2 regions of the Kitasatospora sp. MBT66 genome follow, and region 1 is predicted to be linked to the other one. Evidence: riboswitches for the same ligand, from Rfam matches in the RefSeq annotation. Region 1 holds a riboswitch; the other holds the start of a gene.

Region 1 (6,985 bases):
CCGGGTCTTGAGCCGTACGAGCGGGGCGTGCGAGGCGGTCAAGGGGCGCGCGCGGCCCGCCGCCCGCCGTCTGTCACCATGGATCCATGGGTCAGTCCGAACAAGAACCGTCGTCGCCGTCTGACCCCCGGCTCCCGCCGGGCCAGCGGGTCCAACGCGGCTGGCCCGCCCTGCACTACGGACCGGTGCCCCGGTTCAAGCCCCTGACCTGGGACCTCCAGGTGTTCGGTGCGACCGCCTCGGCCGAGAAGCACAGCTGGGACTTCGAGGGCTTCAACGCCCTGCCCCGCACCACCGTCCGGGCCGATCTGCACTGCGTCACCCGCTTCTCGGTGCTCGACAGCGACTGGACCGGGGTGTCCGCCGCACTGCTGCTCGACCTGGTACCCCCGGACCGGGATGTCACTCACGTCATGGTCTGGGCCGAGTACGGCTACAGCGCCAATCTGCGGCTCGCCGACTTCGCCGCCCCCGACACCCTGCTCGCCACCCACCGCAACGGCGAGACGATCACCGCCGAGCACGGCTTCCCGGTCCGACTGGTCGTCCCCCGGCTGTACGCCTGGAAGGGGCCCAAATGGGTCCGGGCGGTCGAGTACATGCGGGCCGACCGGCGCGGCTTCTGGGAGGAGCGCGGCTACCACAACCGGGCCGACCCGTGGCGCGAGCAGCGCTACTCCCACCAGGAGGAGCCGGGCGACGGCCCGCTCCGGTAGGGCGCGGGGCGCGCGCTCCCGGGCCGGGGCGGCTCCCGGAGGGGGAGACCGGGGCGGCTCCTAGAAGAACGGGAAGGTGACCGTCACCACGGTGCGCTGCGGCTTGCGCTCGCCGGCCGCCGGGGACTGACCGGTCACCTTGCCGGTGCCGAACAGGTTGACCCCGTTGCTCTGCATCGCGAACCCGGCCGCCTGGAGCGCCTTCTCCGCGGCCTCCTTGCTCATCCCGGTCACGTCCGGGACCGCCACCATGCCCTTGCTCACCACCAGCGCCACCGGAGTGTTCTCCGCCACCTGCTCCCCGGCGGCGGGCGAGCTGCTGATCACCGAGCCCTCCGGCACGGTGTCGCTGAACGTCGAGGTCACCGTGCCGGCCGCCAGCTGCACCCCGGCCAGCGCCGGGGCCGCCTGCGCGGACGGCTTGCCGACCAGGTCCGGCACGGCGATCCGCTTCGGCCCGCGCGAGACGGTCAGCGTCACGGTGTCGCTCTTCCGGGACCGGGTGCCGACCCCGGGGTCGGCCGCGACCACCTGGCCGGCCGGGACGGACTCGCTGTACACCTCGGTGATCCGCCCGTGCATGCCGGCGGCGTCGAGGATCCGCTCCGCCTCGGCCCGGTCCTTGCCGAGCACGCCCGGCACCGTGCCGTACACCGCGCCCGAGATCGCGTACGTCGCCCCGCCGACCAGCAGCACCAGGGCGGTGAGCACGGCCGCCCAGACCAGCGGCTTGCGCGGCAGCCGCCGGCGGGAGGACCCGGACCGCCGGGCCGAGCCGGACCGGCGGCCGCGGGGCGTCCGGTCCGGCGGCGGCTCGTCGTACGGGCGGGGTTCGGTGAGCAGCTGCTCCATGACGTCCGGCGGCACGTCCAGCACGCTGGTGCGCTCGACCGGGGCCGCCGGGGCCACCGGGGTGAGCACCGAGGTCGCCTCGCCGGTCGGGTACCGGGGGCTGGGGCGGGTGGAGGCGGGCGGCTCGGCGTCCAGCTGGGCAGGCGTGAGCCCGCGGCGGACCCGCTGGAGCGCGGCGAGCAGTTCCACCGCGTCGTACGGGCGGAGGTCGCGGTCGCGGGCGCAGGCCCCGGCCACTATCGCGTCCAGTTCGGGCACCACGCCGGGCACGGTCGCGGACGGCGGCGGGACGTCCTCGTGCAGATGGCGGTACATCACCTGGACCGGGTTCTCGCCGGTGTGCGGCCGGGTGCCGGTGAGCATCTCGTACAGCAGGATGCCGGCCGCGTAGACGTCCACCCGCCGGTCGGTCTCGGCGCCGGGGTGGATCTGTTCGGGCGCCAGGTAGGAGACGGTGCCGAGCACGGTGTCGGTGGTCGAGGTGCTGGAGGAGGCCGCGCCGTCGGCGGCGTTCAGCACCCGGACCAGGCCGAAGTCGGCGACCTTGACCAGGCCGTCGTCGTTGATCAGGACGTTCTCGGGCTTGACGTCGCGGTGCACCAGCCCGGCCCGGTGGGCGGCGCCGAGCGCGGCGAGCACCGGCTCCAGGATGTCCAGCGCGGCCCGGACGGAGAGCGCGCCGCGGTCGTTCAGCAGGTCGCGCAGGGTGCGGCCGGGAACGTACTCCATGGCGAGGAAGACATGGCCGCCGTCCGCGCCCTGGTCGAAGACATTGACCACGTTGGGGTGGGCGAGCCGGGCGACGGCCTTGGCCTCACGGATGAAGCGGGCGGTGAACGCGGCGTCCCCGGCCAGCGAGGGGTGCATCACCTTGAGCGCGACGACCCGGTCGAGCCGGGTGTCGGTGCCCCGGTACACGGTGGACATCCCACCGGCGGCGATCCGCCGCTCGACCCGGTACCGGCCGTCGAGCAGGGTACCGATCAGGGGGTCGCGCAAAGCCATGTCCACCCGGCGAGTCTAGGCCGTCGGGATCGGAGGGCCCCCGGAGACACCGCTCCGGGGGCCGCTCTGTGCCCGCTTCGTGACACCGGACGGACGTCGGACTCTCCTCAGAACGCGGGACGCTCACGGGTGTCGAGGTCGGCGCGGCCGGCCATCGCGGAGGAGGCCTCGGCGTGGAAGCGGCGCGGGATCCGGCCGGCCCGGTACGCGAGCCGGCCGGCCTCGGCGGCGTGCCGCATCGCGTCGGCCATCAGCACCGGGTCCTGGGCCCGGGTGACCGCGGAGGCCAGCATCACCGCGGCGCAGCCCAGCTCCATCGCCAGCGCGACGTCCGAGGCGGTGCCGGCGCCGGCGTCCAGGACCACCGGGACCCCGGCGCCCTCCACGATCAACTGGAAGTTGTGCGGGTTGCGGATGCCGAGTCCGGAGCCGATCGGCGAGCCCAGCGGCATGATCGCCGCGCAGCCGACGTCCTCCAGCTTGCGGGCCAGCACCGGGTCGTCGTTGGTGTACGGCAGCACCGTGAAGCCGTCGTCGACCAGGGTCTCGGCGGCGTCCAGCAGCTCGATCGGGTCCGGCAGCAGGGTCCGCTCGTCGGCGATCACCTCGAGCTTCACCCAGTCGGTGCCGAGCGCCTCGCGGGCCAGCCGGGCGGTCAGCACGGCCTCGCCGGCGGTGAAGCAGCCCGCCGTGTTGGGCAGCACCCGGATGCCGTTGCGGGTCAGGACGTCGAGCACCGAGCCCTGGGTGGCGGCGTCGACCCGGCGCATCGCCACCGTGGTCAGCTGGGTGCCGGACGCCTGGAGGGCCTGCTCCAGGATCTCCAGGCTGGGGGCGCCGCCGGTGCCCATGATCAGCCGGGAGGAGAAGGACTCCCCGGCGATGGCGAGAAGGTCGTCGGCCATCGGTCAGCCTCCCTGGACGGCGGTGAGGATTTCGATCCGGTCACCCGCGGACAGCGCGGTGAGCGGCCACCGGGTGCGCGGCACCACGGTCTCGTTGAGGGCGGCGGCGACCCCGGAGTGGGCCTCGCTGAGGGTCGCGACGACCTCGGCCAGGGTGGTCGAGGCGGGCACCTCGCGCGGCTCGCCGTTGACGCTCAGCCGGACGTTCGGGGGGGTGTCGCTGGTGCGGGGGCTCATGCCGGGACCTTCGTGAATCGGTGGGGGGAGAACGGGCGGGCGAGCTCCGGCAGGTCGCCGGTGGCCAGGTACTCGGCGAGGAGGTCGCCGGTGACGGGCGTCAGCAGCACGCCGTTGCGGTAGTGGCCGGTGGCGGCGACCAGGCCGGGCAGGGCGGTCGGGCCGAGTAGCGGCGCGTTGTCCGGCGAGCCGGGCCGCAGTCCGGCGCCGGTCTCCACCAGCGGCAGCTCGGTGATGCCGGGCACCAGCTCGTGCGCGTCGCGCAGCAGCTCGTAGACGCCGCCGGCGGTGACCGTGGTGTCGTGGCCCTGCTCCTCGGTGGTCGCGCCGATCACCAGCTCGCCGTCGGCACGCGGCACCAGGTAGATGTGGCCGCCGCGGACGACGGCGCGGACGTTGCGGGACAGGAACGGCCGGTAGGCCTCCGGCACCCGCAGCCGCAGCACCTGGCCCTTGACCGGGCGGATCGCGGGCAGCACGCCGGGCGGCAGGCCGGCCAGCAGGTGGCTGCGCGAGCCGGCCGCGAGCACGACCTGCCCGGCGCCGAGGACCGTGCCGTCGGCGAGCCGGACGCCGGTGGCCCGGTCGCCCTCGACCAGCAGTTCGGCGGCCTCGGCGCGGCGCAGCACCGCGCCGGCCCGTTCGCAGGCCCGGACCAGGGCGGCGGCCAGCCGGCGGCCGTCCACCTGGTGGTCGTCGGTGACGTGCAGTCCGCCGCGCACGCCGGGGGCGAGCATCGGCTCCAGCCGGCGGGCCTCGCGGCCGGTGAGCCACTGCGAGTCCAGGCCGAGCCGCCGGTGGAAGGCGTGCAGTTCGCGCAGTTCCTCGCGGTCGTCGGAGTCCAGGGCGACGGCGAGGGTGCCGCACTGCCGGTAGCCGGTGTCCAGGCCGCCGCTCGCCTCGGTCAGGTCGGCGGCGAAGGCCGCCCAGCGCTCGTTGGAGGCCATGCCGAGGTGGAGCAGGGGCTCCTCGCCGTACTGGAGTTCGGTGACCGGGGCGAGCATGCCGGCCGCGACCTGGGCGGCGCCGCCGCCGGGGGCCGGGTCGAGCACGGTGACCCCGAGGCCCCGCCGGGCCGCCTGCCAGGCGACCACGAGCCCGATGATCCCGCCGCCGACCACCAGCACCTCGGCGCGGTCGCCCGATGCCAAGCGTGTCAAAGTCGCTGCTCTCCCTTCGCCGGTATGACCCGGATCAGGTTCGGACGGTCGCGGGCCGTGCCAGCCCGCCTCTCAGCCCGGTCCGCCGGGCTCCCGTGATGGTGCCCCCACCTTAACTCCGGGGGGTCCGGCCGCTGAAGGTGCCCGTGAGGGCCCCGGCCCGGAGGCGGTCCTAGGTCCGAGGGCCTGCGACCGGGCTCAGTACAGTGACGGGCGTGGCTGAGCTGAGCGGTACGGGACAGACGGATCGGGTGGTCGTGGTCGGCGCCGGGCTGGCCGGGGCGCAGTGCGCCGCGGTGCTGCGGCGGGACGGCTGGGAGGGGCGGATCACGCTGGTCGGCGAGGAGCCGCACGCGCCCTACGACCGGCCGCCGCTCTCCAAGGACGTCCTGCTCGGCAAGACCGACAGCACCGCGCTCGACCTCGACTTCGGGCAGCTCGACGTCGAACTGCTCACCGGCCGCCGCGCCACCGGGCTCACCCCGGGCGGCCCCGGCGCGGCCGGCACGCTGCACACCGACGCCGGGGACGTCCGGTACGACGCGCTGCTGATCGCCACCGGCTCCGAACCGCGGGTCCTGCCCGGAGCGGAGCGGGCCCACCTGCTGCACACCCTGGACGACGCGCTGGCGCTGCGCGCCCTGCTCCGCCCCGGCCTGCGCCTGGTGCTGGTCGGGGCGGGCTGGATCGGTGCCGAGGTGGCCACCGCCGCCCGGGCGGCCGGCTGCGAGGTGACCGTGGTCGAGGCCGGTCCGGCGCCCGTCCCCGGCGCGCTGCCCACCGAGGTCGGCCGGGCGATGGCCGCCTGGTACGCCGAGGCCGGGATCGGGCTGCGCTGCGGCACCGGGGTGGCCGCCGTCGAACCGGGCGCGGTGCTGCTCGCCGACGGCTCGCGGCTGCCCGCGGACGAGGTCGTGGTCGGCATCGGCGCCCGCCCGGCCACCGGCTGGCTGGCCGGCACCGGCGTCGCGCTGGACGCGGCCGGCGCCGTCCTGGTGGACGAGCGGCTGCGCGCCACCGTGCCGGGCGTGCTCGCGGCCGGCGACTGCGTCGGCTACCCCTCGGCGCGCTCCGGCGCCCGGCTGACCGTCCAGCACTGGGATCACGCGCTGCAGTCCGGCGAGGCCGCCGCCGCCACCCTGCTCGGCACGGACGCGCCGCCGTACGACCCGGTGCAGTACTTCTGGTCGGAGCAGTTCGGGCGGATGGTGCAGTACGCCGGGCGGCACGGCGCGGAGGACGAGCTGCTCTGGCGCGGCTCGCCGGACGACGCCGACTGGTCGGTGCTGTGGCTGCGCGACGGCGTGCTGCGGGCGCTGCTCGCGGTGGACCGGCCGCGCGACCTGACCCAGGGCCGCCGGCTGGTCGAGCGCGGCGCCGTACTGGACCGGGCCCGGGCGGCCGACCCGGCCGTTCCGCTGAAGTCGGCGCTCGCCGGGTAGCCGCGGGGCGGCCGCCGGGAGGGCGATTGGTGCGCGGGGGGCTGCGGAGGTGGCAGTCTGGGGGGGTGAGTGAGATCGAAGCCAAGATTGAATCCCTGGTCCCCGCGTGGCTCTACCTGCCGGACATCTCCGAGCGGTGGGGTGTGGTGATCACCGAGGTCCGCAACATGGTCAAGAAGGGTGAGCTGATCGCCGTCCGCCGCGGCCCCAACAAGTCGCTGCAGGTCCCGGCGGCCTTCATCGACGAGACCGGCCTGGTGAAGCACCTGCTCGGCACGCTGACGGTGCTGCGCGACAGCGGCTTCAACGACGACGAGATCCTGGTGTGGATGTTCACCGAGGACCCGTCGCTGCCCGGCACCCCGATGCAGGCGCTCTGCGAGAACCGGGCCACCGAGGTCAAGCGCCGGGCCCAGGCGATGGCGTGGTGACGGACCGGCGCGACCGGCTCGCCGACGCCCGGCTGTACCTGTGCACCGACGCCCGGCGCGAGCAGGGCGACCTGGCGGAGTTCCTGGACGCCGCGCTGGCCGGCGGCGTGGACATCGTCCAGCTCCGGGACAAGGGCCTGGAGGCCAAGCAGGAGCTGGCCGCGCTGGAGGTCTTCGCCGACGCCTGCCGCCGGCACGGCAAGCTGCTCGCGGTCAACGACCGGGCCGATGTCGCCC
Region 2 (6,985 bases), on a different contig from region 1:
GCGCCTGGAGGCGCACCACATCAGCTGGCTCTCCCGGCTCCCCGCCATCGCCCTGGAGGACGGCCACCTGCTGCTGCACTCCGACACCACCGCGTACCTGGAGTACGGCGAGTCCATCCCCGAGGTCAACGACGCCGTCCACGACCTGCTCGCGGACGAGGGCGTCGACGAGTGGTGGGACTGCTTCCGCCGGTTCACCAAGCGCTTCGCCTTCCGCGGCGACTCCGGCCCGACCGCCGTCCGCGAACTGCTGGACACCTACGGCGGCACGCGCGTCGTGCATGGCCACAGCCCGATCCCGTACCTCACCGGCGCGGTGCACGCCGACGACGGCATGCCGCCGCACGTCCCGGGCCCGTACGTCTACGCGGAGGACCTCGCCGTCGCCATGGACGGCGGGGTGACCATGGAGGGCCGGCTGCTGGTCTCCCGCCTGCCGATCTGAACCACCGGCGCGGCGACCCCGGGGCCGGACCGCACGCGGTCCGGCCCCTCCGCCGTGCCGGAACACCCTCCGCGTCCCGGAACACCCTCCGCCGCCCGGAAACAGCCTCGCCGCCCCGGAACACCCTCCGCCCACGGCAGGTGACGGACCGTCGATCGAACGCGCGTTCCCGGCGCCCGCGCGGTCGCGCACGCGCATCCAGGGGCGCGAAATTCCGGAAAGCCACTGTCGACCCGGCCGCACCCACCCCTACCATCGGGGACACACCACACCCGGCCGCCCCACCGGCGGCCCGACTCCGCGCCCCGCCCCGTGCACGTCGGGACGGAGAGCGCGGGGGTCCGCATGAACGGGGTCCCCATGAACGACGCCCCGCACCTGCTCGCCGAGGACCGCCCGGACTTCGAGCGCCTCCTCGACGCGGCACTGCGCGACGACACCCTCCGCACCGTCCTGCGCGCCCCCGGCGCGCCACCCTCCGACGACCTGCGCGCCCACGCGCTCGCCTCGGCCGACCGCGTCGCCGCCCCGGCGGCCACCGAGTACCAGCACTACCTGCGACTGCGCGAGAACCTCCGCGCCACCCCGCCCGCACCCGGCGAACCCGCCGCGCCCGGACTGCTCACCCAGCTGCGCTCGGCGAACGGCGGCGCCGGACTGCTCCCGGTGCTCACCGTCCTCACCCCGATCCTCGCCTGGACGGCCGCCCTGGTCCTGCTGCTGCTCGGCTACGCGCTGCGGGCCGCCGACGCGGACAGCGCCCTGGCCCGCTCCCTGCTCACCGCGGGGTGGCTCGCCCTCGCCGCCGGGGTGGCCGCGATGGCGGTCGGCATCGTCGGGCTGATCCTCACCGCCCTGCGCGACGGCTCGGCCCCGCCCACCGTCCCCTTCCCGCCGGGCACCGACCCCGAGCTCGCGGCCGAGCTCGACGACGCCCGGCGGGACTGGCAGCGCGCCCTGCGCGAGCGGGCGCTCGTCCCCCACCTCACCGCCGCCGCCCGGGCCGGCAGCGCCCCGGCCCTCACCGGGCCCGACGACAGCTGACCGGGACACTCCGCACGGTCAGGGCGCGGCCGACGCCGGGGCCGCTGCCGCCGAGCCGGCCGCCGATTCCGCCACCGAGTCGGCCGCCGCCCGGACGAACTCGCGGACCCGCTCCGTGGTGTTCCCCTCCCGCCAGACCGGACCGCGCTCGATCAGCGGGGCGTCCTCGATCGGCACATAGGCGAGGTCCGGACGCGGGTGGTACCGCAGCGAGAGCTCGCCGACCGGCAGCACGCCCCGGCCCAGCGCGACCAGTGTCAGCATCTCGGAGAAGGTCGCGCCGACCGGTCCGGGCTGCACCGGCCGCCCCGCCGGGGTCCGGTCCGGGGTGCGGTCCCGCTTGAAGGCCGCCGAGGTCACGGCCGGGTACTGCACCACCGGGTGGTCGCCCAGCACCTCCAGCGACACCGAGACAGCCCCCGCCAGCGGGTGCCCGGCCGCCACCGCGAGCACCCGGCGCTCGGTCATCAGCACCGGGCCGTTCGCCATCCCGTCGAACGGGAAGGCGGCGATCAGCACGTCCACCGAGCCGTCCAGCAGGCTGGACCGGGTGTTCGCCAGCTGGGCCTCGCGGACGTCCACCCGGCAGTCCGGGTGCCGCTCGTTGAACAGCGCGACCGCCCTGAGCAGCACCGGCGCCGTCCCCTCCCCGAGGAACGCCACCCGCAGCTCACCGGCGACACCCCGGTTCGCCTCGGCCGCCCGGCGCACCGCCGCCGTGATGCCGGCCACCAGCGGCGCCAGCTCCTCCGCCAGCCGCAGGCCCACCGGGGTGATCCGCACCGACCGGCTGGTGCGCTCGAACAGCGCACCCCCGAGCCGCCGTTCGAGCTGCCGCACCACCTGGCTCACCCGGCCGGTGCTGAGCCGCAGGCGTTCGGCGGCGCGGCCGAAGTGCAGCTCCTCCGCGAGCGTCAGGAAGACCTCGATCTCCACCCGTTCCAGCACGTCCGCCCCCTCCACCGTTTACTCCGCCTCAATGATCGTTGACCGATGCCGTCTTGATGACACCGGCCGCCTGGCGGATCGTGGAACACGTCACCGGCAGCACCCCTCCCGACTGGAGCCACCATGACCGCCATCCGTGTGAAGGCCTTCGACCACCTCGTGCTCAACGTCCGCGACATCGAGCGCTCGCTGGCGTTCTACGGCGGCCTGCTCGGCCTGGAGCCGGTCCGGGTCGAGGAGTGGCGCGCCGGCAAGGTCTCCTTCCCGTCCCTCCGGGTGACCCCCGAGACGATCATCGACCTGATGTCCCGCCCCCGCGGCGAGTCCAACGTCGACCACATCTGCCTCACCGTCGACCCCCTCGACTGGCAGCAGGTCATCGACGCCGGGATCTTCAAGGTCCTGGAGGGCCCCGTCCCCCGCTACGGCGCCCGCGGCAGCGCCACCTCCATCTACGTCCAGGACCCGGACGGCAACACCGTCGAGCTCCGCTGGTACCCGGAGGACGCGGCCTGACCGGCACCGCCCCCGGCCGGACGGCGGGCGCGGCAGCGCCGCACGCGAGCACGGGTGCGCCGGGCCGGGAGGCCCCCTCCACCCCCCGGTCCGGCGCACCCGTGCGACGTGCTCAGTCCGCCAGCGGCAGGTAGACCCGGTTGCCCTGGGCGGCGAACTCCGCCGACTTCTCGGCCATCCCGGCGAGCGCGTCGGCCCCGTAGCCGGACTCGACGGCGCTCGAACCGTCGCCGTGCTCCTCGCGGATCTTCTGGGAGATCTTCATCGAGCAGAACTTCGGACCGCACATGGAACAGAAGTGGGCGGTCTTCGCGGGCTCGGCGGGGAGGGTCTCGTCGTGGAACTCGCGGGCCGTCTCCGGGTCCAGGGCCAGGTTGAACTGGTCCTCCCAGCGGAACTCGAAGCGCGCGTCGGAGAGCGCGTCGTCCCAGGCCTGGGCGCCGGGGTGGCCCTTGGCCAGGTCCGCGGCGTGGGCGGCGATCTTGTAGGTGATGACGCCGGTCTTCACGTCGTCCCGGTTCGGCAGGCCCAGGTGCTCCTTGGGCGTGACGTAGCAGAGCATCGCGGTGCCCCACCAGGCGATCATCGCGGCGCCGATGCCCGAGGTGATGTGGTCGTAGCCGGGCGCGACATCGGTGGTGAGCGGGCCCAGGGTGTAGAACGGGGCCTCGTCGCAGATCTCCTTCTGGAGATCCATGTTCTCCTTGATCTTGTGCATCGGGACGTGGCCCGGGCCCTCGATCATCACCTGGACGTCCTTGGCGCGGGCGATCCGGCCCAGCTCGCCCAGGGTCTGCAGCTCGGCGAACTGCGCCTCGTCGTTGGCGTCCGCGATCGAGCCGGGGCGCAGGCCGTCACCCAGCGAGAAGGTGACGTCGTAGCGCGCGAGGATGTCGCAGAGCTCCTCGAAGTTGGTGTAGAGGAAGTTCTCCCGGTGGTGCGCCAGGCACCAGGCGGCCATGATCGAACCGCCGCGCGAGACGATGCCGGTCTTGCGGCGGGCGGTCATCGGCACGTAGCGCAGCAGCACGCCCGCGTGCACGGTCATGTAGTCGACGCCCTGCTCGCACTGCTCGATGACCGTGTCCCGGTAGACCTCCCAGCTGAGGTCCTCGGCCCGGCCGTCGACCTTCTCCAGTGCCTGGTAGAGCGGCACGGTGCCGATCGGCACGGGGGAGTTGCGCAGGATCCACTCACGGGTGGTGTGGATGTTGCGGCCGGTGGAGAGGTCCATGACGGTGTCGGCGCCCCAACGGGTGGCCCAGGTCATCTTCTCCACCTCCTCCTCGATCGAGGAGGTGACCGCGGAGTTGCCGATGTTGGCGTTGATCTTCACCAGGAAGTTGGTGCCGATGATCGCCGGCTCGACCTCGGGGTGGTTCACGTTGACCGGGATGACGGCGCGGCCGAGGGCCACCTCGTCCCGCACGTACTCGGGCGCCAGGCCCTCGCGCAGGGCCACGAACTCCATCTCGGGGGTCACGATGCCGCGCTTGGCGTAACCGAGCTGGGTGACCGCGACGTCGCCGCGGCCGCGCAGCGGACGGCGCGGGCGGCCGGGGAAGACCGCGTCGAGGTTGCGGAGGTTCCCGCCGCGCGGCGAGGTGTGCTTGATGCCGTCGTCCTCGGGGCGCGCCTCGCGCCCGTCGTACTCCTCGACGTCGCCGCGCTGGCGGATCCAGGAGTCCCGCAGCGCGGGCAGCCCGCGCCGGACGTCGGGCTCGTAGGCCGGGTCGGTGTACGGCCCGGAGGTGTCGTACAGCGGGACGGTCTTCTCGTTGGTCAGCACGACCTCGCGGTACGGCACGCGCAGGTCGGGACGGGACCCCTCGCGGTAGGCCTTGCGCCAGGCGGGGGTGGGGTAGCCGGTGCCGGCGCTGGTCACGGCGGCGCCGTGCCCGGACGGGGACTGGGCAGACTGCGGCTGTGCCTCAAAGGTGGTCAACGGACCTTCAACTCCCTACGCCGGCATTACCCGGTCAGGTTCCTGCGGTCGACGCAGCCTCCGGTCCGTCGTCCGACGTCCCGTTCAGCGCCCTCTCAGCCCGGTGCTCCGAGCTCCCGCGTCCGCAGGCGGTGTTGCCCGCGCATGACGTCCAACACCGTAGCGAGCCGACCGCCGGAGGTCCAGAGGGGGTCGGCGCGGGAGAACGGCGAGGTCCGGCGGGTGAACGGTGGGGCGCGGAGGCCTCCCGGCGGGCAGACTGGCTTCGGAGCCGACGAGTCGAGGGAGGCCGACGTGATCGGGAGCACGGGGCGGGTCACCGGAGCGGTGGGTGCCGGGCTGGTCGGCGAGGTGATGGTGCACGTCCCGGAGCGGCGGGGCGCCGAGGCGTTCCTCGCCTACCTGGCCGTGCCCGGGGACCGGCTGGTGGTGGGGACGCCGGTGGTGGTGATCGAGTACCAGCCGCCGCGGACGGTCTACGTGGCGCCGATCGGGCCCTGACGCCCGGCCGGCCGTCGGGCGCTCCGCCGGCCGGCCGGGTCGTCCACCCGTCGACCGGGTCGTCCACCGGTCGACCGGACGGCCTGTGACGATCCGCGGACCCTCCCGTGACGACCTTGTGACGGTGCGTCATGTCACTTCCCTTTCCCCGCGACCCACCCGGGCGGACAATCCATTTCGGCGCATCTCCTGCGCCGGAAGGGGGAGTTGAACCATGGGACTCGTCATCGCCGGGGCGGTCGCCGCGGCCGTGGTGGTCATGATCACGCTCTTCAAGCTCATGTGGCGGGTGGCCGAACCGAACGAGGCACTGATCATCTCCGGTTCCCGCCACCGCACCGAGGGGGTCGGTGACGGGCTGGGCTTCCGGATCGTCACCGGCCGGGGGACCCTCGTCACGCCGGGCCTGCAGGGCGTCCGGCGGCTCTCGCTGGACCTCAACGAGGCCGAACTGAACGTCGAGTGCGTCACCACGCAGGGCATCCCGGTCCGGGTCAAGGGCGTGGTCATCTTCAAGGTCGGCGACGACGACGTCTCCATCGCCAACGCCGCCCGCCGCTTCCTGGACCAGCAGAAACTGATCAGCCAGCGCGTCCACAACGTCTTCGCCGGACACCTGCGGTCGATCGTCGGCGGACTCACCGTCGAGGACATGATCCGCGACCGCGAGCGGCTCACCGGCGAGACCAGGGCCGCCTCCGGACTGGAGATGGAGAAGCTCGGGCTGATCATCGACACCCTGCAGATCCAGGAGATCATCGACCCGACCGGCTACATCAAGAACCTCGCCATCCCGCACGCCGCCGCCGTCCAGCGGGACGCCAGGATCGCCCAGGCCGCGGCGGACCGGGTCGCCACCGAGGCCGAACAGGAGGCCGCCGCCCGCAAGGCCGAGGCCACCCGCAACAGCGAGATCCAACAGGCCTCCTACCAGGCCGAGATGGACACCGCGACGGCCCGCGCCCGGCAGGCCGGACCGCTCGCCGACGCCGCCTCCCGGCAGGAGGTGGTGGTCCAGGAGACCCGGGTCGCCGAACTGGAGGCACGGCGCAAGGAGCAGCAGCTCCAGATCGACGTGCGCAAGCCCGCCGACGCCCGCGCCTACGACACCCGCACCACCGCCGAGGCGGCCCGCGACGCCCGGATCTCCGCCGCCCAGGCGCAGGCCCAGGAGACCGAACTGGCGGCCGCCGCCGAGGCCGGCCGGGTGCGGATCGCCGCCGAGGCCGACGCCGATGCCACCCGGGTGCGCGGACTGGCGCAGGCCGAGGCGACCACGGCCACCGGGCGGGCCGAGGCCGCCTCGGTCGAGGCCCGCGGCCTGGCCGACGCCGCCTCCGCCCGGGCGGTCGCGCTGGCCAGGGCCGAGGGCATCAAGGCCCGGGCCGCCGCCCTCGCCGAGAACCAGGAGGCGGTGGTGGCCCAGGAGTTGGCCGAGCAGTGGCCGCAGATCGTGCGGGCCGCGGCCGAGTCCTTCGGCAATGTGGAGCACATGGTGCTGCTCAACGGCGCCGACGGGATGGGCGAGCTGTTCGCCAAGGCGCTCGCGATGGGCGGCACCGGGCTCGGGCTGGCCCGGCAGCTGC

The links. A riboswitch is a leader RNA that binds a small molecule or an ion and turns the genes downstream of it on or off. The one in region 1 is predicted to bind thiamine pyrophosphate.
Region 2: another riboswitch for thiamine pyrophosphate. It lies ahead of thiC (phosphomethylpyrimidine synthase ThiC); the one in region 1 lies ahead of thiO (glycine oxidase ThiO).

Annotation. Positions count from the first base shown of each region.
Region 1 covers NZ_JAIY01000010.1:788,299-795,283, reverse strand. The annotation lists gene BI06_RS28240 (sulfite oxidase-like oxidoreductase) at 87-716, shown strand; gene pknB (Stk1 family PASTA domain-containing Ser/Thr kinase) at 777-2,573, opposite strand; gene BI06_RS28230 (thiazole synthase) at 2,681-3,478, opposite strand; gene thiS (sulfur carrier protein ThiS) at 3,482-3,715, opposite strand; gene thiO (glycine oxidase ThiO) at 3,712-4,875, opposite strand; TPP riboswitch at 4,870-4,982, opposite strand; gene BI06_RS28215 (FAD-dependent oxidoreductase) at 5,091-6,317, shown strand; gene BI06_RS28210 (Rv2175c family DNA-binding protein) at 6,383-6,748, shown strand; gene thiE (thiamine phosphate synthase) at 6,742-6,985, shown strand, end outside.
Region 2 covers NZ_JAIY01000004.1:696,618-703,602, reverse strand. The annotation lists gene BI06_RS09800 (metallophosphoesterase) at 1-445, shown strand, start outside; gene BI06_RS09795 (hypothetical protein) at 791-1,489, shown strand; gene BI06_RS09790 (LysR family transcriptional regulator) at 1,508-2,452, opposite strand; gene BI06_RS09785 (VOC family protein) at 2,561-2,953, shown strand; gene thiC (phosphomethylpyrimidine synthase ThiC) at 3,066-4,838, opposite strand; TPP riboswitch at 4,894-5,028, opposite strand; gene BI06_RS09775 (hypothetical protein) at 5,193-5,399, shown strand; gene BI06_RS09770 (flotillin family protein) at 5,614-6,985, shown strand, end outside.